DNA from 3 places in the Arthrobacter sp. SLBN-53 genome. Region 2 is predicted to be linked to each of the others. Evidence: predicted binding sites of a transcription regulator. Region 2 holds the regulator's gene; each other region holds the start of a gene.

What was found. Region 2 encodes LexA, which represses DNA repair genes until DNA is damaged. Its sites were predicted from a motif close to TCGAACANNTGTTCGA; they were not measured.
Region 1: a site for LexA is predicted at 1,870-1,885, ahead of imuA' (DnaE2-dependent mutagenesis accessory factor ImuA'). Genes of this name have one in related genera too.
Region 3: a site for LexA is predicted at 6,423-6,438, ahead of FBY28_RS10810 (HNH endonuclease signature motif containing protein). Genes of this name have one in related genera too.

Annotation. Positions count from the first base shown of each region.
Region 1 is NZ_VFNN01000001.1:4,028,356-4,036,375, forward strand. It holds gene FBY28_RS19355 (S53 family peptidase) at 1-1,299, opposite strand, end outside; gene FBY28_RS19360 (hypothetical protein) at 1,383-1,631, opposite strand; gene imuA' (DnaE2-dependent mutagenesis accessory factor ImuA') at 2,075-2,635, shown strand; gene FBY28_RS19370 (DNA polymerase Y family protein) at 2,637-4,196, shown strand; gene FBY28_RS19375 (nucleoside hydrolase) at 4,187-5,239, opposite strand; gene FBY28_RS19380 (SDR family oxidoreductase) at 5,263-7,266, opposite strand; gene FBY28_RS19385 (LysE family translocator) at 7,483-8,020, shown strand, end outside.
Region 2 is NZ_VFNN01000001.1:4,896,617-4,904,636, reverse strand. It holds gene FBY28_RS23560 (LysM peptidoglycan-binding domain-containing protein) at 1-436, opposite strand, end outside; gene FBY28_RS23555 (MarR family winged helix-turn-helix transcriptional regulator) at 632-1,063, shown strand; gene FBY28_RS23550 (organic hydroperoxide resistance protein) at 1,092-1,514, shown strand; gene lexA (transcriptional repressor LexA) at 1,622-2,296, shown strand; gene FBY28_RS23540 (LGFP repeat-containing protein) at 2,327-4,504, opposite strand; gene FBY28_RS23535 (acyl-CoA dehydrogenase family protein) at 4,622-5,779, opposite strand; gene FBY28_RS23530 (molybdopterin-dependent oxidoreductase) at 5,895-8,020, shown strand, end outside.
Region 3 is NZ_VFNN01000001.1:2,265,312-2,273,331, reverse strand. It holds gene FBY28_RS10845 (serine hydrolase domain-containing protein) at 1-1,055, opposite strand, end outside; gene FBY28_RS10840 (2-oxo-4-hydroxy-4-carboxy-5-ureidoimidazoline decarboxylase) at 1,090-1,611, opposite strand; gene FBY28_RS10835 (inorganic diphosphatase) at 1,710-2,198, opposite strand; gene dacB (D-alanyl-D-alanine carboxypeptidase/D-alanyl-D-alanine endopeptidase) at 2,265-3,644, shown strand; gene FBY28_RS10825 (Rv3626c family coenzyme F420 biosynthesis-associated protein) at 3,641-4,690, shown strand; gene tilS (tRNA lysidine(34) synthetase TilS) at 4,696-5,625, shown strand; gene hpt (hypoxanthine phosphoribosyltransferase) at 5,645-6,214, shown strand; gene FBY28_RS10810 (HNH endonuclease signature motif containing protein) at 6,593-7,924, shown strand.

The sequences.
Region 1 (8,020 bases), 870 kb from region 2:
GGCCACGGCGGCGACGTCGGGCGTCATCCGGCGGCCGATATCACGTTCCGGCGCAACGAGTCCGACTGCGCTGCGCTGCCAGGGCGGCAGATCGAAGAGGTTGGAGACCCCGCCGCCGGTGCCCTGGGACAGCGGAACATCGAACCAGGTCTGCTCGGAGATCCATTGGCCTTGGGCATCGGTGGACAAGGTGGTGCCGCCGACACTGGTCATCTCGGGAAGTGAGGCGATCGAATCGAGGCCGATGTCCTGGGCGCTCGGTGGTGAAGACCAGTCCTGTCCGCCGCGGCATTCCATCCCGGCGAGATCACCGCTGGCATTGAAGGCGGTGGTGCCGCGCGATTGCGCCGCGCGCAGTGCCGAACGCACCGGGGCCACGTCCGCGGCGGTGATCAGCTTGTCGCAACCCCAGCCGATGGAGAAACTCCAGACCGCGCCGGGGAATCGGCGGTCGGTGTCTTCGAGCATCTCGCCGATCTTGCGGTAACCGCCCCCGCCCTGGACGGTCGGATGCGCATTGACCACGACCTTGCGGGCGTCTGGAGCAATGGCGTGTGCGACTTGTAGGTCCATTGACAATTCGCCGCGTGTTTCACCGGGCATTCCGCCGATGATCTCCGGCGTGAATTGCGGCAATTCGAATGCAGAACTGAATTTGTCCAGATCGGATTGATTGAATCCGTCGAAGGCAAAGATGACAATGGTGATTCCCTTGCCGGTGAACCCGTCTGCCGCGAGATCGTCTGCGTTGTAGGTGTTCAGCAGCGCGGCCGGTGTCAGGCCCTGGGCGGGAACGTCGAGTGGGATGTGATCGGGGCGCGACATCTTGTGTGGGGTGTAGCTCAGGATGCGGCCGATCTCGGCGACCTCGTGGCGCAGTTGGTTGGGCACCAGCGGTTGCTGCGGGGAGGCATAGAACTGCTGACCGCGGCGGCCGCGGTAGTCGCGCACGGAAACATCGAAGGCGCGCTCCACGTCTCCGGGCGCGCCCGTGACGATCGCCCAGTCGTCGCCGGGGCGCCACTGGACCTCGAGGGCCCGGTCGGCAGCCCAGTCGATGAACGCGTCCGGTTCGGCATCGTCGGTGAGGCTGGCGGTGAACTCGATGTGCTGTTCACGGGCCGGCCCGAGATCGGTCGAGGCTTCCAACAGCGAGGCGTAAGGGCCGTCGATGGGGCCGTTGGTCCCGTCGTCGCCGACATGCCTACGGTCCAGGACCAAGGTCGTGCCGAGGACGAGCATGCCTGCCAAGGCCAACGCGGCCAGCGAGCGAACCGAAGAAGCAGCCCGAAAGGTCATGGTTGAAGTGTGCTCGCTAAAAGTGGGTTCTCAACGGAAAGCGGGCCCAGAAAAGATCTGGACCCGCTTTCCGCGTGGGTGGGTCAGTCGTGGTAGTTCGGGTCGAACTGCGGGGCCGTCGGCGGCGGGGTGAAGACGGTGATGCCGGGGTTGACCGACTTCTCGGTGGGCGCCACGGTGGGCTCCGTCGTGGTGGTCGTCGTCGTGGTGGTGGTTTCTTCGGCAGGCTTGTCGCTGTCGCTGCTGCACGCGGCGGTGAAGCCGATCATCGCGAAGATGGCGGCACCACCAATCGCAGCCGAAACCTTACGACTCAGAAGCGTTGATGCCATTTCTTTCGGTCCTTTTCCTTTTCCATCGGGGTGGATCCTCGGTCGGCGCGTGGTTCGCGAAAACCGTGTGCAGCAGTCCCATTCCGTCGGGATCTGGTGGCAGAAACTGTAACGCAATGGCGGTATCGGTGCATTCCCTTACCGAGGGCTGCTCTTTTCGTGTTCACCGCAATCCCGGCCTCCTACCGGTGCGGCAGACGGCTTGACGCTGTCGCGGGCTAGGTGTTTACTCGAGCAATCGAACATGTGTTCGAAACCGGTGGGTTACTGATGATGCTGGAGGTGCTGCTGTGACGGTGGCGATGGACCTGGAGCAACATCGAAAACAGCGTGCTGAACAGGTAGAACAGCTTCGTCGCAGGATAGCCGAAGTCTCCGACAGGATGGGCGCCGGACCCACCGGCGCAAGGAGTGCGCAGCCCTCGTCGCACCCGGAAAATAGTTTGCCAGCACCGGACGAAACGCCGCTCGGACCCGGCGCGGACACGTTGCCGGTACCGGTACTGGCGAAGGGGTCGGTGGCGGTGCTGTCCGGGGCCCGGTCGCTCGGACTGCAGTTGGTGGCCGCAGCCACCGCCGCGGGTGGGCACGTGGCCATCGTCGGGCAACCCGATATCGGTCTGCTGGCGGCGGTCGAGATGGGTGCCGACCTCAGTCGGATCGCGGTGATACCCGATCCGGGGCCGGACCCGGTGGAGGTGGCCGCGATCCTGCTCGACGGTCTGGATCTGGTGATGTTGGCATTGCACGGCCGGTCGGTGCCGATCAGCCGGGCGAGGGCGGTGACCGCACGGGCCCGACAGAAGGAGTGCACGCTCCTGATCACCGACGGGGACTGGCAGGGGGCATCGGTCCGGTTGGATGCCAGGGTGCACGGCTACGACATGGCCGCCGCGGGTCCCGACGGCCCGGTGCCGGGCCGGGGACGGATAGCCGGGGTCCGGTTGGCCACCCGAACCAGAGGGCGGATGCCCGGCCGACCTCTCCTTGCCGCGGGGGGCTGACGTGTCCAGGGTGCTGGCGCTCTGGTGCATGGATTGGCCCGCGGTCGCCGCGGCCACCGCGGCCGGACTGGGTGCCACCGACCCGGTGGCGGTGACCCTGGCCAACCGCGTCATCGCATGCTCGGCGGCGGCCAGGGCCGCCGGGGTGCGCCGCGGCCTGCGCCGCCGGGAGGCTCAGGCGCGCTGTCCCCAGTTGCATGTCGCCACCGCGGATCCCGCCGGGGACGCCAGGCACTTCGAGGCGGTGACCGCCGCGGTCGATGACGTGGTGCCGCGGACCGAGGTGTTACGGCCGGGACTGCTGGTGGTGTCCATCCGCGGGGCCGCCCGCTATTTCGGTTCCGAACAGGCCGTCGCGGAACGGTTGGTCGATGCGGTGGCCGCGGTGGGTGCGGAATGTCAGACCGGTATCGCCGACCAGCTGGGCACCGCGGTCTTCGCGGCCAGGGCGGGCCGGATCGTCGAACCCGGTCAGGACGCGGCGTTTCTGTCCGCGCTGTCCATCCGACAGCTGGCCGCCGAACCGAGTCTCGCCGGCCCGGGTCGTGAGGAATTGGCAGATCTGCTGTGGCGGATGGGGATTCGGACCATCGGCCAGTTCGCCGAGCTGTCCCGGACCGATGTGACCTCCCGGTTCGGTGCCGATGCCCTGCAGGCACACCGGTTCGCCCGCGGGGAGGCCGACCGCGGCCCCTCGGGACGTGAACTGCCCGCAGATCTGGACGTGGTCATGAACTGTGACCCACCGATCGACCGGGTGGATGCCGCGGCCTTCGCCGGCCGTTCGCTGGCCGGTGAACTGCATCGCAGCCTGGAGTCTGCCGGTGTCGGCTGCACGCGGTTGGCCATCCAGGCCGTCACCACCAACGGTGAAGAGCTGAACCGGGTCTGGCGATGCGCCGAGCCGCTGACCGAGGATGCCACCGCCGACCGGGTGCGCTGGCAGCTGGACGGCTGGCTGGCCCGACGGCATGGCGGGCAGGGGCCCACCGCGCCGATCACGGTGCTGCGTCTGCATCCGGTCGAAGTGGTCTCGGCAGGGGCGCTGCAACTTCCGCTGTGGGGGTCCTCCGGTGATGACGACCGGTTGCGGGCCCGCCGGGCATTGGTACGGGTGCAAGGTCTGCTGGGATTGGAGGCGGTGCGGGTGCCGGTGCTCAGCGGTGGCCGGGGCCCCGCCGAGCGCATCACCTTGACCGCACTCGGAGACGAACCGGTGCCCCGGTTCGACCCCGAGCAACCCTGGCCCGGTCAACTGCCCGAACCGTCACCGGCGGTGCTGCTCGATGATCCGGTGGAAGTACTGGACGCCCAAGGCGAACCGGTCCGGGTGACCCGGCGCGGGATGTTCTCCTCGTATCCGGCGCGGCTGGAATCGGCCAGCCACGGAGGGGATCTCACGTGGTGGGCCGGTCCGTGGCCGGTCGACGAACGCTGGTGGGATCCGGCGAGTGCGAAATCCGGGCACACCGCCCGAGCCCAGGTGCTTACCGCGCCCGGGCGGGCGATGTTGTTGTGCTACCGCCAACGCCGGTGGTACGTGGAGGGCATCTACGAGTAGCGCGCGGCGAACGGCCCGACCCGTTCGACATAGCGATCGAAGAATTCGGCCGGATCGACCTCGACCCCGATGCGGGCGTTGGGTTCCCGTCCCCAGTGGCCGCGCCAGTCGACCACGGTCATCGCCCTGGTGAGGGTACCGGTCAGCTCGACATCGACGGTCGCCTCGCGGCAGCGGACCAGATCCGGATCCAACGCGACCGCGGCCGCCAGCGGATCGTGCAGATGCGCCAGATACCCCTCGCCCTGGTCGAAGTGGAACTCGAAGTAGAACCGCATGGCGTCTTCGAGAACCCGGATCACCGGATTGGCCGCCGTCGACCGCGTGCCCCGGTCGTCCAGGACGCTCAACGGTGCCGAAGGCGAACCGGCCGCGGCGGACAGTCGGGCCAGGACGGACGGTGTCATCGCGATGTGCTCGGTGATGTTGAGGCCCAACACAATCGGTAGATGCGTCGGAGTGCTCAGCCCCCAGGCGGCACTCCACACCGCAAACACCTCGGCGGCGGCCTCCGGGTCGACATGGGTGTTCCACTCGGCCACCGGGGTGGTGTTACCACGGTAGTCGAAGGCGCCACCCATGATCACCAGTCGCCGCAGCAACCGGGGGAGTGCGGGCTCCACCCGCATGGCCAGCGCCAGATTGGTCAACGGTCCGGTGGCCAGGCCGATGAGCTCACCGGGATGTGCGCGGGCCGCCTTCACCCAGGCGTTCGCAGCGTCATGCTCGGTGAGCACCCGGTCACCGGCAGGCAGGGTGGCGTACCCGAGACCTTCGGGTCCATGGGTGTCCTCACAGGTGCGCAACGGGATGCTCAGTGGCCCCGCGGCGCCCGTGGACACCGGGATGTCTGCCGCATCGAACAGATCCAGCAGTCGCAGGTTGTTGATGCTGACCTGCTCGACCGGGACATTGCCCGCCGTCGAGGCGATACCGACCAGCTCGGCGTCGGGGCTGGCCAACAGATAGGCCAGCGCCATCGCATCGTCTACGCCGGTATCGACATCGGCGAACACCGGCTGGCGCGTCTGGGGCCCTGTCACGTCACCACGATAGGTGTGGCCCGCTACCAGTGCACACCCGGAATCGCTCGGACCGCGCGCTTGACCGGTCGCGGCATCCGCACAGCGCGCACAGCGCGCGCCGGTCGCCGGGGCTGGCGGGCTGGCACGGCCACCTCTTCCTCGGGTGCCTGGCCGCGGGCCGCTGCGGAATCCGGGTAACCCAGATAGAGCTGATGCAGCACGCGCCGGGACAGTCGTGGCGTGAAGTAGGTGCCCAGATCGGCCAGCGTGCCCAGTGGGGTGTCGATGCGTGACGGCTTCTCGATCAGCCCGCGCACCACCATCGCCGCGGCGTGCTCAGCGGTGATGGGTGGAACCGGATTGAGCCGGCGCGATGGCGCGATCATCGGGGTGCGCACCAACGGCATGTGGATGTTGGTGAAAGTGATGTGATCGGACAGTGTTTCGGTGCCGACCACTTCGGAGAACGCGTCAAGGGCCGCCTTGGTCGGCAGGTAGGCGCTGTACTTGGGGCTGTTGGCCTGCACGCCGGCGCTGGACACGTTGACCACGTGTCCGAACCGCCGTTCCTGCCAGTGCGGCAGCAGCGCAAGCACCATCCGCACGGCGCCGAAATAGTTGACCGCCATCACCCGCTCGTAATCGTGCAGCCGGTCGGTCGAGGCCGACACCGACCGCCGGATCGACCGGCCGGCATTGTTCACCAGGTAGTCGACGTGGCCGAAGCGCCCGAGGATGTCCTTGATCGTGTGCTCCACCGAGCCGGAATCGGTGACGTCGCAGGTGAATGCGTGGGCGTCCCCTCCCTCGGCGCGGATCTCGGCGATCAGTTCGTCGAGTGCATCGGCGTTGCGGGCCAACGCAAAGACCGTGGCGCCGCGGCGTGCCACGGCGACGGCCGAGGCACGCCCGATACCGCTGGACGCACCGGTGATCACGACATGCCTGCCCACCAACGGGCCTTGCGGGTCATCGCGACGGGCGCGGTCCGGGTCGAGATACTGTGCCCAGTAGCGCCACAATTTCGGTGCGTACGAGGCGAAGTCGGGCACCTCGATGCCGGTCCCCGCGAGTGCGGACGTGGTGCGGTCGGCGACGAACGTCGGTGCGAGATCGACGACATCGAGGATCTCGGCGGGCACCCCGAGTTGGGTGGCCGCCATATTGCGCACGATCTTGGCGCGACCGGTCGCCTTGAGGACGGGGGCCACGGCGGTCCCGGGCAGTGAACCGACCAGCGGTGGCAATCCGGCGGCCTTGGCCACACCACGGTAGATACCGCGCAGCCCAATGGTTTTCGAAGCCGTCAGATGGAACGTGCGGCCATCGCCGTCGGCGATGTGCATCAGGTGGACCATGGCGTCGACCACGAAGTCGACCGGGACGATATTCGTCCGACCGGTATCGGGCAGCACCATCGGGGTGAAGCCGGGCAGTACAGCGAGCTTGGCCAGGATGGGAAAGAAGTAGTACGGCCCGTCGGCCTTGTCCATCTCGCCGGTGCGGGAATCGCCGACCACCACGGCCGGGCGGTAGATCCTCGCCCGCAGGCCGGCTTCGGCGCGCACGAGTGCCTCGGCCTCGAACTTGGTTTGGTGATACGGGGTGGGCAGATACTGGCCGACGTCGAAATCGTCCTCGGTGTACTCGCCGACGAAATCGCCGGCCACCGCGATCGAGGACACGTGGTGCAGGGTCGCTCCCCATGCGCGGGCTGCCGCGATGACCGCGCGGGTGCCCTCGACATTGGCGGCGCGCTGGATGCCCTCGGGTGCGGTCATGTCATAGATCGCGGCACAGTGCACGACGTGGTCGACGGGGTCGACCTCGGCGCCGTCCAGACCCAGATCTGGAGCTGTCAGGTCGCCTACCAGCGCATTCACCCGCGGACCCCACCCCGCGGTGAGCCTTTCGAAGCGGTGCAGCGATCCGCGTCGCACGAGCACCGAGACCCGCGCGTCGGGATCTCGTGCCAGGAGTCGGGCGATGACCCGACTGCCGATAAACCCGGTACCGCCGGTAACGACATAATGCATGTCGGTCATAGTCGTCTGCCTGGCGGCGTACGTCAACAGTGGGTTTTCGGGACTCGCGTCATATTCTCGCGATGAGCGTCGCTCGATGTCAGACTGCCACGACCACGGGGCAACTTCCCCGGGGCACCTGCCCGCGAAACGGGTTGACTGCTCGGGAAAATGCCCGGCCAGGAGGGCTACATTGGCGAGCGAACGAAGTCAACGAAGGCGAATGGGGCCCTGCCGATGAGCATCGCATTTCTCATCACCACTCTTGTTGTCGTGGCCACCCCTGGAACCGGGGCCGTCTACTCGATAGCGACCGGGCTCGCCCGCGGAGCCAAGGCCGGCATGGTTGCGGCTTTCGGGTGCACACTCGGCGTCTTACCTCACATGATTGCCGCGATCACCGGGCTGGCTGCACTGCTCAACTCCTCGGCAGTCGCGTTTCAGACGGTCAAGTGGGTTGGTGTTGCGTACCTGCTCTACCTGGCTTGGCAGACCTTGCGCGATAAGTCGGTTCTCGACGTCGGTGACATCGGGCAACCACCCGCCTCAGCGTTGCGGATCATCGCCACCGCCATTCTGATCAACCTCCTCAACCCCAAGCTGACCATATTTTTCTTCGCGTTCCTGCCCCAGTTCGTTCCCGTAGGGACGCCCAATGGCACCTTGCTGATGGTCGGACTCAGTGCGGTGTTCATGGCGCTCACCTTCGTGGTGTTTGCGCTCTACGGCGTCTTCGCCGCCACCATGCGCGCACAAGTCATCACTCGACCCAAAG
Region 2 (8,020 bases):
CGACGACGGAGTCGGCAGGCACGTCGGGGGCGACCCGCGCCGCGATGCTCTGCAAGGTCTCACCGGTCTGCACCTCCACGACCGACAACCTGGTGGGCACCTCGACGGGTTGCTCCGTCGCGGAAACGCCGAGGTTGGCCACGAATCCCAGCCATAGCGTGAATGCGCCGGCCAGCAGCGCCAGCAGCACGGTCGCGGCCGGGGTGATCGGCCTGCGGTGCGAGGCACGCGACATCAGCACCCCCGTGCCGCGATGACCGATCGGCGCACCGCCGGGACGACGATCCTGCGGCCGCCGACGCCGCCGCACCACGACATCGCGAGGCAAGGGCCACACCTCGGCCTCCGACGGGGTGCGCCGCAGAACTTCCTGCCGCCGGGTGGCGCCGGACGTCCGGCGCTCACGCACATCGCTACGTGCTTCCAGAATCGTCATGTGCCTGCCTCCTTGAGGTGTGTTCGCTTCTTTGTTCGAACTGTAGTCGATCATCTGTTCGAACGATAGAACACGTGATCGAACTGTTAGCGAACGATATCGACACCCACCGACAAGCGGACGGTCGCGAATCCGCGGACGGAACTCAGCTCAATTCAATTGCCCACAATTGAATTGACCGCTACAGTTGTGGTCATGACCGCCGGACGCCTCGACGAACAGCTGTGCTTCGCGCTGTACTCGGCTTCGCGCCTGATGACCGCGGCCTATCGGCCGCTCCTGGCGGAACTGGGCATCACCTACCCCCAGTACCTCGTCCTACTGGCCCTCTGGGAGGACGACCCCAGCACCGTCGGAAACCTGGGCCGGCGGCTGCACCTGGACTCCGGCACCCTCTCACCGTTGATCAAACGCCTGGAGAGCACCGGCCTGGTGGTGCGTCACCGCGCGACCGCCGACGAACGTCGCGTCGAGGTCGCACTCACCCCCGCCGGGCGCGCCCTCGAAGAACGTGCCGCCTGCATTCCACAGCGCCTGCTGGCCGCCACCGATGCCCGACCCGAGGAGGTCGGCGCGCTACGCGACGCCCTCCGCGGACTTGTCGACCAGCTCAGCTCACCGCACTGACCGAAAACGACGAAAGGAACACCCACCGATGAAGAAGCTTTACACCGCCGAGGCCCTGGCCACCGGCGAGGGACGTGACGGACACGGCCGCACCTCCGACGGGAAAGTCGATGTCGCACTGAGTATGCCCAAGGAGATGGGCGGTTCCGGCACCGGCACCAATCCCGAGCAACTGTTCGCCGTCGGTTACGCGGCGTGCTTCCACTCCGCACTCCGACTGGTCGCCCGCGAACACAAGGCCGATGTCACCGACTCCGCCGTCGGCGCCCGGGTGACACTGGGGGCCGCCGAGGACGGCGCGTTCGGTCTTGCCGTCGAGCTGGAGATCGTGCTGCCCAATGTGAACCATGACACCGCCACCGAGCTCGCCGAGGCCGCACACCGGGTGTGCCCCTACTCCAACGCCACCCGTGGCAACATCGAGGTGACCCTGACCGTGACCGATGAGTGAGCTCGGCTGATCGCGCCGCAATGACGCCGCAGACACGCCCTGTCGGGCCGCGACACGCCTCGAACACATGTTTGATTATCGGGGCGGCTGCGACTACATTCGGCGACATGAGCGACAGCAGCGACACCCCTGAGGCACGCTCCAGCCTGACCGAGCGTCAGCGCACCATCCTGGAGGTCATCCGCTCGTCGGTGACCACCCGCGGTTACCCACCGAGCATCCGGGAGATCGGGGACGCGGTGGGGTTGACCTCCACGTCCTCGGTCGCCCACCAGCTGCGCACCCTGGAGCGCAAGGGCTATCTGCGGCGCGATCCCAACCGCCCCCGCGCGGTCGACGTGCGCGGTGCCGACGAGGTGATCACCCCGATCGTGGCCACCGACGTCGCGGGCTCCGATGCGCTACCGGAACCGACCTTCGTCCCGGTGCTCGGCAGAATCGCGGCGGGTGGGCCGATCCTGGCCGAGGAGGCCGTGGAGGATGTGTTCCCGCTGCCCAAGGAGCTGGTCGGCGAGGGATCGCTGTTCCTGCTGAAGGTGGTCGGCGAATCCATGGTCGACGCGGCCATCTGCGACGGCGACTGGGTGGTCGTGCGCCAGCAGAACGTCGCCGACAACGGCGATATCGTCGCGGCCATGATCGACGGCGAAGCCACGGTCAAGACCTTCAAGCGGACCAAGGGTCAGGTGTGGCTGATGCCGCACAACCCGGCGTTCGAACCCATCGACGGTAACGACGCCGTGGTGCTCGGCAAGGTCGTCACCGTGATCCGCAAGGTGTGATCGGTCGGCGTCTGACCGGTCGGCGTCTGATCAATCGGCGCGGATGAATCCGTTCGCGCGCGCGAATTCCTCACTGGAGAACCAGATCTCGGCCTCGGTATCGCGGTAACCGCGGCTACCGGGCGCCCAGTAGAGACCGGTCTTGGTATCGGCCTTGATGGGGTAACCCTCCGGGGCGCGGTAGCGATCGGTGGTCGCCAGTCGCATCGAGGTCCAACCGGCGTCATCGTCATCATCGTCCCCGCCGGCGGCAGCGTGACGTCCGCCCGTCACCTCGGGTTCCGGGGCGGTCAGGTCCGGCTCGGGTTCGAGCACCGGTGCACCGACAACACGGGCACCGAAGTCCGAGTCCGCATAATCCGAGTCGGCGAAATCAGACGCCGCATAATCCGAGTCGGCGAAATCAGACTCGGCGAAGACGGACTCAACCGGCTGCGGTGTGGGCGTCTCGATCCGGGTCGGGGCGGTGTCGACGTCATCTTCGTCGTCGTCGAACCGCAGCAGTTCTTCCGGCCGGTCGGTGTCGGCACCACGATCGGCGAACGGGTCGACGCCGAGGCCATCGGCATCCGCATCATCGCCGGCCCGGGGGTCGTGGCCGGCACCGGTGTCGATCGGATCGACCGTGAAGGAGCCCGCTGACCCGACCGGCGACAGTGATGCCCACGGATCCTGCGGCGGCGGACCATAGCCGCTGTCGCGATCCTCGGCCCGGTCATCGTTTTGGTGATCGTCTTGGTAATCGTCTTGGTGATCGTTCTGGCCATAGCCGTAGTAGCCACGGTCATCACGGTCATACGGATCGTCGTCGAGGTCGTCGTCGAACCGGTCCTCGTCACCGGACCGCCGGTTGCGCAAGACCGCCACGGCGATCACGGCGATCAGACCCACCACCGGGATGAGGCCCAGCAGCCACCACCAGCGCCAGGTGTACCACTTGTCGCCGCTGTCGCCGCCGCCGTTCGCCTGCGGGCCATCGGCCGGCGCTTGCGGGGAATCAGCCCCGGGAACCTGCAGGCCCGCCAGCTGCGACTGCAAGCCCGCGGGCTCCGTGCTGAACCGGTTGGCCGCCTTGTCCCACGAGATGGATCCACCGTTGAACTGTTGGTTGATCACGCCGCCGTTGTCGGTCTGATCGCTCTTGGGTGCGCCGAGTTCGCCGGTCGCGCCACCCAACTTCTCCCAGGCGGCATTCATGGCCCCACGGACGATCACCGCACCGAAGTCGGGGGTCCAGAAGATGACCGGCTTGTCCTCGGCGGCGAAGGGCACCACCGCGCTCTGCGGAGCCAGCCCGCCATCCGCCTCGCTGGCGGTGGGGAACCCGAGATCCCCGGTCGGCCCACCGACACTCTCGTACTTGGCCAGGATCTGCCCGGTCACCACGTTGGCACCGGTCTGCGGGCTGTAGAAGATCTTGCCGCCGGCATAGTTCTGGCCGACGCCGTCGGCGCCGATCGCATACTGGGCCCCGTCTTCGGCACCGAGCGGCCCCAGTTCGCCGCCGGCGGCCCGACGTGCCGCGGCGATGGCCGATGCCGCGTCCGAGGGCACCTGTACCGCCCCGAGTTGGGCGGCCAGCTCTGGTGGCGTGGTGGTGAAGGCGCGCGTCTTGCGATCCCACGAGATCTGGCCGCCGGTGAACTTCTGTGAGACGACGTCACCGTCGATGGTCTCGTCATCGGCAGGCACACCGAGCACGCCCGCCGATCCGCCAAGGGCGTCCCAGGCGCTGTTGATGGCACCGCGCACCACCCGCGCACCGGTGCTGGGGGTCCAGAAGATCACCGGGTTGTCGGGCGCGTTGAATGTCACGTTGCGGCTGTCGGCCGCCCGTCCGGGCCCCTCGTCGATGGTCGGGAATCCCAGGTCACCGGTCGGACCACCCTGGGATTCGTACTTCTCCAGGATGGCGCCGGACATGATGTGCGCGCCGGTCTGCGGGGTGAAGAAGATCTTGCCGCCGGCGAAGTTCTGGCCGAAGCCCGGGCCGGCCGGGTACACGCCGCCGTCCTTGGGACCGAGTGGCCCCTCCGCACCGCCGCCGGCGGTCTCCCACGCGACGGTGATTGCCGCATCGGCATCGCCTTCCGGCGTCGCCGACGCCTGCGGTGCCAGCAGCACCGTCGCGGCCATCAGCCCGGCACTTACCAGCACTGCTGCCGCCCGTCCGGCAAAGCTGCCGAGTCGGGTTCGCTGCCTGGTCATTCGGTCCTCCCGGAAGTCGTGCAAAACCCCACGAAAGTATCGTGTTCGTCAACTCTGCGACAGTTGTCGGCGAACTCGTGGGATATCGCCACCTGCGGCGACGGCGTGTCGGACCTGCTAGACCCCCAGACTGCGACCGATGATCTCCTTCATGATTTCGGTGGTGCCGCCGTAAATCGTCTGGATCCGGGAGTCCAGGAACGCCCGGGCGATCGGGTATTCGCGCATGTAGCCGTAGCCGCCGTGCAGTTGCAGGCACCGGTCCACCAGACGCACCTGAGCTTCGGTGCTGAACCATTTGGCCATCGCGGCCTGCTCGACGGTCAGCTTCCCTTCGAGGTGCAGCTTGATGAACTCGTCGACCATGACCCGGATCGCGGTGGCCTCGGTGGCCAGCTCGGCAAGCAGGAAACGGCTGTTCTGGAAGCTACCGATCGGCTTGCCGAAGGCCTTGCGTTCCTTGGTGTACTGCAGGGTCTCCTCCAGCGCTGACTCCATCGCCGCGGCGGCCATCACCGCGATGCTGATGCGCTCCTGGGGCAGGTTCTGCATCAGGTAGAGGAAGCCCATGCCCTCCTGGCCGAGGAGGTTCTCGACCGGAACCCGCACATCGGTGAACGACAGCTCGGCGGTGTCCTGGGCCTCCAGACCGATCTTGTCCAGGTGCCTGCCCCGTTCGAACCCCTCCATACCGCGCTCGACGACGAGCAGCGAGAAACCCTGTGCACCCTTGTCGGGGTCGGTGCAGGCCACCACGATCACCAGGTCCGCGTGAATACCGTTGGTGATGAACGTCTTCGATCCGTTGAGGACGTAGTGATCACCGTCGCGGACGGCGCGGGCCTTGATGCCCAGCAGGTCGCTGCCGGTACCCGGCTCGGTCATTGCGATCGCCGTGATCAATTCGCCGCTGCAGAACCCGGGCAGCCAGCGTTGCTTCTGCTCCTCGGTGGTCAGCTCGATCAGGTACGGGGCGATGACGTCGTTCTGCAAGGTGAATCCGAGGCCGCTGTGCCGGCCCGCGCTGGTCTCCTCGGTGATGACGACGTTGTAGCGGAAATCCGGATTGCCGCCGCCGCCGTACTCCTCGGGCACGGCCATCCCGAGAAAGCCCTGCTTACCGGCCTCGCGCCACACCTCACGGTCGACGATCTTCGCCTTCTCCCATTCCTCCCGGAAGGGCGCGGCATGGCGCTCCAGGAAGGCACGGTACGACTCGCGGAACAATTCATGCTCGGGCTCGAACAACGTGCGGTCGTATTTGACGGCGCCCATCTGTGACCTCCGGTACTGGTTATCGGTTGGGTGACGACCAACATATACCAACCGGATGGTTGGTCGAACGTCGCTGGCTGCCCGAACGTGGCATCGATCGCCCTACGATGAGCCGGTGCCGCGCAGCAGCCTCGCCCACTGGGGCGTTTTCTCCGCCGAGGTGGCCGACGGCGACATCACCGCGGTGACACCGGCCGCCGGTGACGCCGACCCCTCTCCCCTGCTCGGGAATCTGCCGGGCTCGCTGCGACACCGGGCCCGCATCACCGGCCCGGCGGTGCGGGCGGGCTGGTTGCGCGACGGTCCCGGACCCAGCGACCGGCGCGGCGCCGACGAGTTCGTCGCGCTCACCTGGCCCGAACTGACCGAGCTGCTCGCCGACGAACTGCGACGGGTCATCGACGATCACGGCAACGAGGCCATCTACGGCGGTTCCTATGGATGGGCCAGTGCCGGGCGCTTCCACCACGCCCAGAGCCAGGTGCACCGGTTCCTCAAGCTGCTCGGTGGTTACACCTCGTCGCGACACTCGTACAGTCTGGGTGCCACCGGGGTGATCATGCCCCGCGTCGTGGGCACCCATGACGACCTGTTCAAGCGCTCGACGTCCTGGGATGTCATCGTCGAGCACACCGATCTGCTGGTGGCCTTCGGTGGTCTGGCGCTGAAGAACACCGGTATCAATCACGGTGGTACGTCGGTACATCCGGCCCGCGGCGCGCTGCGCCGGTTGCGCGATCGCGGCGGTCGTATCGTCTCGTTCTCCCCGCTGCGCGATGATGTCGACGGTGAGTGCGAATGGCACGCGCCCGTGCCGGGCACCGACGTTGCCGTCATGCTGGGATTGGCGCATGTGCTGGCCACCGAGGGGCTGGCCGACCGCGAGTTCCTCGACGAGTACTGCACCGGCTACGACCGGTTCGAGCGCTACCTGTTGGGGACCGATGACGGCGTGCCCAAGACGCCGGCGTGGGCGGCCGAGATCAGCGGACTGTCCGCCGCCGACATCACCGCGCTGGCGCGCCGGATGGCCGCCGCGCGGACACTGGTGACCGTCAGCTGGTCACTGCAACGCATCCGACACGGTGAGCAGGCCCCCTGGATGGGTCTGACGCTGGCCGCCATGCTGGGCCAGATCGGGCTGCCCGGAGCGGGTTTCGGACACGGCTACGGTTCGATGAACGAACCGGGGCTGCCGCCGTTGCGCCATCCGCTGCCGGTCCTGCCGCAGGGGCCGAACCGGGTGCAGACCTTCATACCGGTGGCTGCGGTCAGCGACATGCTGCTGCACCCGGGGGAACCGTTCGACTACAACGGCAGTCGGCTCACCTATCCCGACATCCGGCTGGTGTACTGGGCCGGCGGCAATCCGTTCCACCACCACCAGAACATCGGCCGGTTGCGACGCGCGCTTGCCCGGCCGGACACCATCGTCGTCCACGATCCGTACTGGACCGCGATGGCCAAGCACGCCGATATCGTCGTGCCCTCCACCACCGCCTATGAACGTGACGACTACTCCGGATCCAAGAACGATCCACTGCTGGTCGCGATGCCCGCTCTAGCCGAGCCCCACGCTCAGTCGCGCGACGATTACACGACCTTTTCCGAACTCGCCGAGCGGCTCGGAGTGGGCGAGCAGTTCACCGAGGGCAGGACCGCGCGGCAGTGGCTGCGCCACCTGTACGAGACATGGTCGGCCGGGCTGGATTTCGCGGTGCCCACCTTCGATCAGTTCTGGGCCGACGGTCAGCTCAGGCTGCCCACCGAGTCCGGGCTGACCCTGCTGGCCGACTACCGTGCCGATCCGCGGGCACATCCGCTGCACACCCCCAGCGGGCGCATCGAGATCTTCTCGGCCGATATCGACTCATTCGGCTATGCCGACTGCGTGGGCCACCCGGCCTGGTTCGAGCCGACCGAGTGGCTGGGCGGCCACCGCGCGAGCGACTATCCGCTGCATCTGCTGGCCAACCAGCCGACCAGCCGACTACACAGTCAGCTCGATATCGGCGCGGTCAGCCGGGAGTCCAAAGTGGCGGGCCGCGAACCGATCCGGATCCACCCGAGCGACGCGGCCGAGCGGGGGCTCACCGACGGCGATGCGGTGCGGGTGTTCAACGATCGCGGCGCCTGCCTGGCCGGCGTGGTCATCGATGCCGGTGTTCGCCCGCGGGTCGTGCAACTCGCCACCGGCGCCTGGTACGACCCGTTGGATCCCAGCGATCCGGATTCACTGTG
Region 3 (8,020 bases), 2.6 Mb from region 2:
TAGGCGATCGTGGTGCGCGAGTCCGGGTTCATCGACTCCCAGGATCCGCCCCAGCCACCCCAGAAGCAGATCTTGCCGTCCGGAATGTAACCGATTGCGGGACTGGGTAAACCGTATCCAAGACCCATGCGCAGGTGGTGCCCGGCCAGTACCAGGTCGGGACCCTCGATCTGTGGCTCGAAGATGTCGTCGACGGTATCGGGTCGCAGCAGGCGGATACCGTCGACGCTGCCGCCCAGCGAGATCACCGACAGGATCTTGGCCAGGGCTCGTGCGTTCGTGTGCCCGTTGGCGGCGCCGATATCTGCGGCCCGCCACTGTGGGGTGTTCGCGATCTGCGGCTCCGGCGCCGGCCCGGTGAACGTCTTGAGCATCTGCTCGGTCCAGTCCGGCATGGGCGGTATCCCCTCGAAAGGATCTGCCGGAGCGATGATCTCGGCGATCCGCGGTGCGTCCTCGGGCCGGGCGCCTATCTGGAAGTCGGCGCCGAGCGGACCGGCGATCTCCTCTGCGACGAACTGCTTCAACGGTTTTCCGGTGACCCGGCGAACCACTTCCCCGATCAGGTGGCCATGGGTCAGCGCGTGGTAGCCGGTGGCCGAACCCGGTTCCCACCAGGGGGACTGCGCTGCGAGCATGGTCGTGGAGCGGTCCCAGTCCAGGATGTCCTCGGGTGTCACCGGCTGATCCCACCCGGATACTCCCGAGGAATGCGTCAGCAGATGCCGGAACTCGATGCGGTCCTTGCCGCCGGCCCCGAACTCGGGCCACACCTCGGCGACGGGGGTCTGCGCTGTGACCAGGCCGCGGTCGATCAGCATCAGCCCGGCCAGTGCGGTGACGTTCTTGGTGGAGGACCACACGTTGACGATGGTGTCGGCGGTCCACGGCGTGGTGCGTGCCGCGTCGGCGTGACCACCCCAGATGTCGACGACCAGCTCGCCGCCGATATCGATCGCGATCGCGGCGCCGCACTCCTCACCGTCGTCGATGGCTCGGCCGAGCGCGTCGGCCACCTGCTCGAACCGGGGGTCGCACACACCGTCGACGGTCATGGCAGCCATCATGGCCGATCACCGTCGGGCGTATCTACCAGTTCTGGTAACCGCCCTCGGGGCCGAGCATCCGTTCCAATCTGCTGCGGCCGATCTTGGCCAGTTCGTTGCGCAGGATCTTGCGTTCGGTCTCGGTGTCATGGTGCATCCGGTCGGTGACGGCGGCCAGGACATCGCGTGCGCAGTGCCCGTCGACGAACATCACGAAGGTGAACCCGTAGCGCTGCGCGTACTGCCGCGAGGCGGCGCTCAGCGCTGCCATCAGTTCGGCATCGTCATCCCAGACCGCACAGGGTTCGGCCTGCGACTTCGCGCTGCGCGGTCGCCGACCGATATCGGGGCACGCGTCCAGGATCTGATCCACGGCGGATTCGGGCAGCTCGAACAGCGCGGCATCGGCGCGGCGGAACAGTGCGTCGTGATCGGGATAAGGGCGGCCGCGGACGAGTTCGCGGGCCAGCACGTAGCTGTTGCAGCACTCGTAGAGCGCGTGTACGGCCTTGCGTTCGGGCAACGCGTTGAACACGTCCAGGCCGATTCCCTGATGCAGCAACACGCATCAATCATCAGAGGGCCAGGACACGGCCGGGTTACCGCGTGTTACGGCGGTGCTAAATCAGGAGCCGATCAGTGGCCTTCTATCGGCGGAGCCGATCAGTGACCTTGAGCCTTGAACCGTTCGATCGAGCGCTGCAGCTCGGCCTCGGCCTCTTCGCGGCCGACCCAGTCGGCCGTCTTGACGAACTTGCCCGGCTCCAGGTCCTTGTAGTGCACGAAGAAATGCTTGATGGCGTCCAGCTCGAACTGGGAGACGTCACCGACATCCTGGATGTGCTCCCAGCGCGGGTCGTCGGCGAGCACGCAGAGCAGCTTGTCGTCGCCGCCGGCCTCGTCGGTCATCTTGAACATCGCGACCGGCCGCGCCTCGACAGTGCAGCCGGGGAAGACCGACTCGGGCAGCAGCACCAGGGCGTCCAGCGGATCGCCGTCCTCGCCGAGGGTGTCCTCGAAGAACCCGTAGTCAGCGGGGTAGCCGAACGAGGTGTAGAGGTACCGGTCCAGCTTGACCCGTCCGGTCTCATGATCCACTTCGTACTTGTTGCGGGACCCCTTGGGGATCTCGATGACGACGTCGAACGACACCCGAACAGCTCCTTCGCCTCGGTTGGTCTGGCGGGTCCACCTTAGAGGAGCGATACGCTGCACGTTATGCGGCCCGGTCGATGGCGCCGATCAACCCACCTGGTGATCGGTCTGGTGGTTCTCGTTCTCGTCGCCGTCGTGGTGGGGGTCGCCGCGATCGTGACGTCGTCGCGGACTGCGGCGAAGAACGCATTGCCGGCCCAGCCGGCGGCGGTGACGGCGGCTCCCGGTGTGGCACCGCTGGGCGATGCGGTCACCGAGCCGACGGCCAAGGGTATGGCGGCGATGTTGGCCGGCGCGCTGGCCGACCCGAACCTCGGAATGCTCACCGGCCGGGTCACCGATGCGGTCACCGGGCAGGAGCTGTGGTCCCAGGGTGAGGACATCCCCATGCAGCCGGCGTCGACCAACAAGACGCTGACCACCGCGGCGGCACTGCTGACCCTGGACCGGGATGCCAGGTTGACCACCACGGTGCGCGAGGGTGACCGACCCGGCGTGGTGGTGCTGCGCGGCGGCGGAGACCCGACACTGTCGGCCTTCGACGGTGACAAGCGCACCTGGTACAAGGGTGCGGCGCGGATCAGCGACCTGGCCGACCAGGTCAAGAAGGCCGGCGTGCGGGTCACGGCGGTGCAGGTCGACCTGAGTGCCTACAGCGGCCCGACGATGGCGATCGGCTGGGATCCGCTGGACATCGACGGTGGCGATATCGCGCCGATGGAATCGGTGATGCTCGACGGTGGTCGTACCCAACCGGTGTCCTACGACTCGCGTCGTTCGCGCACCCCCGGGCTGGATGCCGGCCGTGCGCTGGCCGTGGCGTTGGGTGTCGACCCGGCATCGGTGATGGTCAGCACCCGGTCCAGTGCCGACGCCGACGAGATCGCGTCGGTGCAGTCTCCGCCGCTGATCGAGCGGTTGCGCCAGATGATGTACGAGTCCGACAACGTGATGGCCGAATCCATCGGGCGTGAGGTGGCCGCCGCGCTGAACCGTCCGCAGAGCTTCGACGGCGCGGCACAAGCGGTGCTCGGGCAGTTGCGCGCCGCCGGTATCGACACCACGGGGGCCAAACTGCTTGATTCCAGTGGCCTTTCGGTCGACGACCGGCTGACCGCGCTTACCCTGGACCAGGTGATCGCTGTCGCTGTCGGAGATGACCAACCGAAACTGCGGCCGCTGGTCGACCTGCTGCCGATTGCCGGTGGCAGCGGAACGCTGTCGAACAGGTATCTCGACACCGACGAGGGGCGGGCCTCGGCGGGCTGGTTGCGTGCCAAGACCGGTTCGCTGACCGGGACCAACAGCCTGGCCGGCATCGTCACCGACAGCAGCGGCCGGGTGCTCACCTTCGCGTTGTTGTCCAACAATGCCGGGCCCACCGGTCGCACCTCGCTCGACGCCTTGGCCGCCAAGCTGCGACTGTGCGGGTGCGGCGGATGAGTCAGTCGGTCGGGGCCGCCGTGGACTGGGCGGTGGCAGCCACCGTCGGTGCCAAACTGTCCCGGCCCGCGCCGGCGACCACCGATTACACCCGTGATCAGGCCATCGCTCAGCTGGCCGAGGCTGCCCGCACCGCCGAGTTGCCGGTCCGCGAGGTGACGCACCTCAACGAGGGCGCCGAGGTCCCCGAAGCCAGGGTGGTCGACCGTCCGCAGTGGGTGCAGGCGGCCACCCAGTCCATGCGGGCGATGACCGGCGGCTCGGACGAACGGTCCCGCGGCGTCGCGGCAGCGTTGGCCGCCAAGGTCACCGGTGCCCAGACGGGTGCGGTGCTGGCCTTCATCTCCAGCGGAATCCTTGGGCAGTACGACCCCTTCTCCAACGGCGGCGAGTTACTGCTGGTCTATCCCAACGTCATTGCCGTGGAGCGGCAGCTGCGGGTCGATCCGGCCGACTTCCGGCTGTGGGTATGTCTGCACGAGGTCACCCATCGGGTCCAGTTCCGCGCCAATCCCTGGCTGGCCGAGCACATGTCGTCATCGCTGGACACGCTGACCGGTGACGGTGACGGTGCCGATCAGATCGGTGACCTGGTGGGTCGGCTCGCCGAGTACGTGCGCAATCAACGCAGCGGCTCCGCCGACGAGCCGAATTCGACCGGTGTGCTGGGGTTGCTGCGGGCGGTGCAGGCCGAACCGCAGCGCGCGGCGCTGGACAGGTTGCTGGTGCTCGGCACGTTGTTGGAGGGACACGCCGAGCATGTCATGGACGCCGTCGGGCCCGCCGTGGTGCCGACGGTGGCCACCATCCGGCATCGCTTCGACGAACGGCGCCAACGCAAACAACCTCCTCTGCAGCGACTCATCCGTACCCTGCTGGGTTTCGATGCCAAACTCAGTCAGTACACCCGCGGCAAGTCCTTCGTCGACGAGGTGGTGTCCCGGGTGGGCATGGATCGCTTCAACGCCATCTGGACCGATGCACAGACGCTGCCCAAGCCGGAGGAGATCGAGGAACCGCAGCGATGGATCGATCGGGTCCTGTAGCGCAATTGCGGTCAGCCGTAGCGGATTTCGCTGCGACGCAGCTGCGCTCTGCCGGGCCATGGGCGGTCGCGCTGTCCGGTGGTGCCGATTCGCTGGCGCTCACGGCGGTGGCCGCGATGCTGAGACCGACCACCGCGCTCATCGTCGACCACGGACTGCAGGACGGTTCGGAGCGGGTGGCCACCGCCGCGCGTGAGCATGCGATCCGGCTCGGATGTGTTGACGCACAGGTTCTTCGGGTCGAGGTCGGTACCGCCGGTGGTCCGGAGGCGGCGGCGCGGACCGCGCGTTACCGCGCTCTCGATCGCGGTCGTGGCGGTATGCCGGTGCTGCTCGGGCACACACTCGATGATCAAGCCGAGACGGTGCTGCTCGGCCTAGGGCGTGGTTCGGGTGCCCGTTCGATCGCCGGGATGCGTCCGCTCGATGATCCGTGGTGTCGGCCGCTGCTGGGGCAGCGGCGCGCCACGACGGTGTCAGCCTGTGCCGAGCTGGGGCTGACACCGTGGCACGATCCGCACAACACCGATCCCCGCTTCACCAGGGTCCGGTTGCGTACCGAGGTGCTCCCGCTGCTGGAGGAGGTGCTCGGCGGTGGCGTGGCCGCGGCCCTGGCCCGTACCGCCACCGCGCTGCGGGAGGACACCGAGGCGTTGGACGCGTTGGCCGGGACCCACGCCACCCATGGCGACACCTTGGATGTCTCCGATCTGGCGGTGCTGCCCAGCGCGATCCGCCGCCGGGTGATCCGCGGCTGGCTGCTGGGAAGTGGTGCCTGCAATCTCAACGACGGCCAGTTACGCGCCGTGGAGGCCCTGATCACGCAATGGCGCGGTCAGGGCGGGGTGGCGGTGCCCGGTGAGGTGCCCGCCGAGCGCTTGTTCGTGGCCCGCCGGGACGGGCTGCTGACGCTCTACTGTGAACCCGTCGGGTGAGCACCGCTACGCTGTGGGCGTGACTGCGGAGTTGTATCCCGGCGACATCAAGTCGGTCTTGCTGTCCGAAGACGAGATCAAGGCCAAGACTGCTGAACTCGCCGCCCAGATCGCCGCCGATTATCGTGCCGGCGACGGTGACCAGGATCTGCTCCTGATCACGGTGCTCAAGGGCGCCGTCATGTTCGTGACCGACCTGGCACGTGCCATCGGGGTGCCCACCCAGCTGGAGTTCATGGCGGTCAGCTCCTACGGATCCTCGACGTCCTCCTCGGGTGTGGTGCGCATCCTCAAGGACCTGGATCGCGATATCCACGACCGTGACGTGCTGATCGTCGAGGACATCATCGATTCGGGGCTGACGCTGTCCTGGTTGTTGCGCAACTTGGCGACACGCAATCCCCGGTCGCTGCGTGTCTGCACGCTGCTCCGCAAGCCCGATGCGGTGCGCGCCGATGTCGACGTCACCTATATCGGCTTCGACATCCCCAACGAGTTCGTCGTCGGCTACGGCCTCGACTATGCCGAGCGCTACCGCGACCTGCCCTATATCGGCACGCTGGAGCCGAAGGTGTACCAGTCGCCGTAGTGGTGTCAGCATGTCCTACGGGGAGTGATGTCGTCCGCCGTTGGTTCCGGTTCTGGACTTCGAGCGCGTGGTGCGCCCCGCGCGATCGAGATTCGCCATGTGTCGGATGCTTCGAAAGAATCCCGCGTGGCGCTGTCGGACCGATCGGCCCAATGACTGCCTTTTGCGATCCATAACCCCTTGCGGCTGAGGGTTTCCTGGAGTAAGATCGAACATAAGTTCGAATGCGCCGCGGTTCTCGATCCTCGGATCTGGTGAGCCGCAGACCGCGACTCCGGTCGCCGCGGGGTTCGACGGTCCTGTTTGGGGGATCGTGCGGGCTGTGTGTGTGGGGTGGTGCCCCTTGGTGGGTGCTGTGGGGGGAAGTCGGTATCCGTTATGGACGCCAGCTGTCTTGATGCGTTTGTCGACGCGCTGATCGACGATCTCGCTCCGGTACCACCGGAGGGTGATGTCGGGCCGCGCTTGGGCCGGTTGGTGGATTGTCCGCGGCCGGTGGTCGATGACGAGGCGTTGCTGGGTGTGTTGGCTGCTGCGGTGTCGGCCCGGAATCTGTTGGACTTTGTGATCGCCTCGGCGGTGGTGGCGGCCGAGCGGGCGGGTGTGCCGGGTCGGCGGCACCTGTGCACCGGCGCCGACGTGTTGAGGTTGTTGGGGATGGCCCCGGGTGCGGCGGCCCGGGCGGTACGGGTGGGGCGCGCCGCATCGTCGTTGCCGGCGTTGACGACCGCGCAGCGGTTGGGTGGGATCGGTATCGAGTTCGCCGACGCCGTCGGCAAAGGTGTCGCGCACGTGGAGTCACGGACGCCGTTGTCCGACGAGGAACGGGCGACGGTGGTGCGTGCATTGATGGTGCAGACCTCCCCGGCCGAGGTGGCGGCCAAAGCCCGGGCGATCGCCATCGACCGGGGTGCGAGTCTTGCCCCTGCCGACCGGGTGGTGCCGGTCGCCGAGAACGCGACGCTGAACGAGATGACGTTGGTGCAGAACGCTGAGGGCCGGTTCGAGGCCACCCTGGATCTGGACGTCGGGACCGGGGAAGAGTTGTGTGCGGCGTTGGATCCGTTGTGCCGACCGGTCCCGCTACCGGACGGATCCCCGGATCCCCGGTCCGTTGATGCCCGGCGGGCGGAGGCGTTGGGGCAGGTGCTGCGCACCTACCTGTCGCAGTCAAGGCGTCCGATGTCCGGTGGCGTACTCCCGCACGTCACCCTGATCCGACCGGTGGCCCCGGGCGTGACGGCGGGCAACAGTGGGGAGGTGGTGGATCGGTTGGGGTTCGGTGGCCCGATCTCCGCCGCGACCGCCGAGCTGATCGCCTGCGATTCCACGCTGACGTCGGTGATCGTCGACCACGCCGGGGTGCCGTTGGATGTCGGGCGCGCCCAGCGGTTGTTCACCCCGGCGATCCGTAAAGCGCTGGCCGTCCGCGATGGTGGGTGCGCCCATCCCGGGTGTGGGCGGCCGGTGTCGTGGTGCGATGCCCACCACATCCACCCCTGGAGCGCCGGGGGTGCAACGAGTGTGGACAACGGGGTGCTGCTGTGCCGGTTGCACCAAAGCTTGATCCATCACGGTGGCTGGCAGGTCTATCTCGGCCCAGACCGCCACCCCTGGTTCATCCCACCCCACACACCAGAAGGGGCCGAACCGGAGCATCTGCGCTCCCACACCCGACGCACCATGACCGACCTACCCACCGCCGCATAACCCCCAACGCCCCAAAGCCCCGAGGCCCCAAAGCTGAAGCGCACCTTGACAACTACACAGCGAATCAGGCGCCGCCTGGGATTGAGCTGGCCCCGT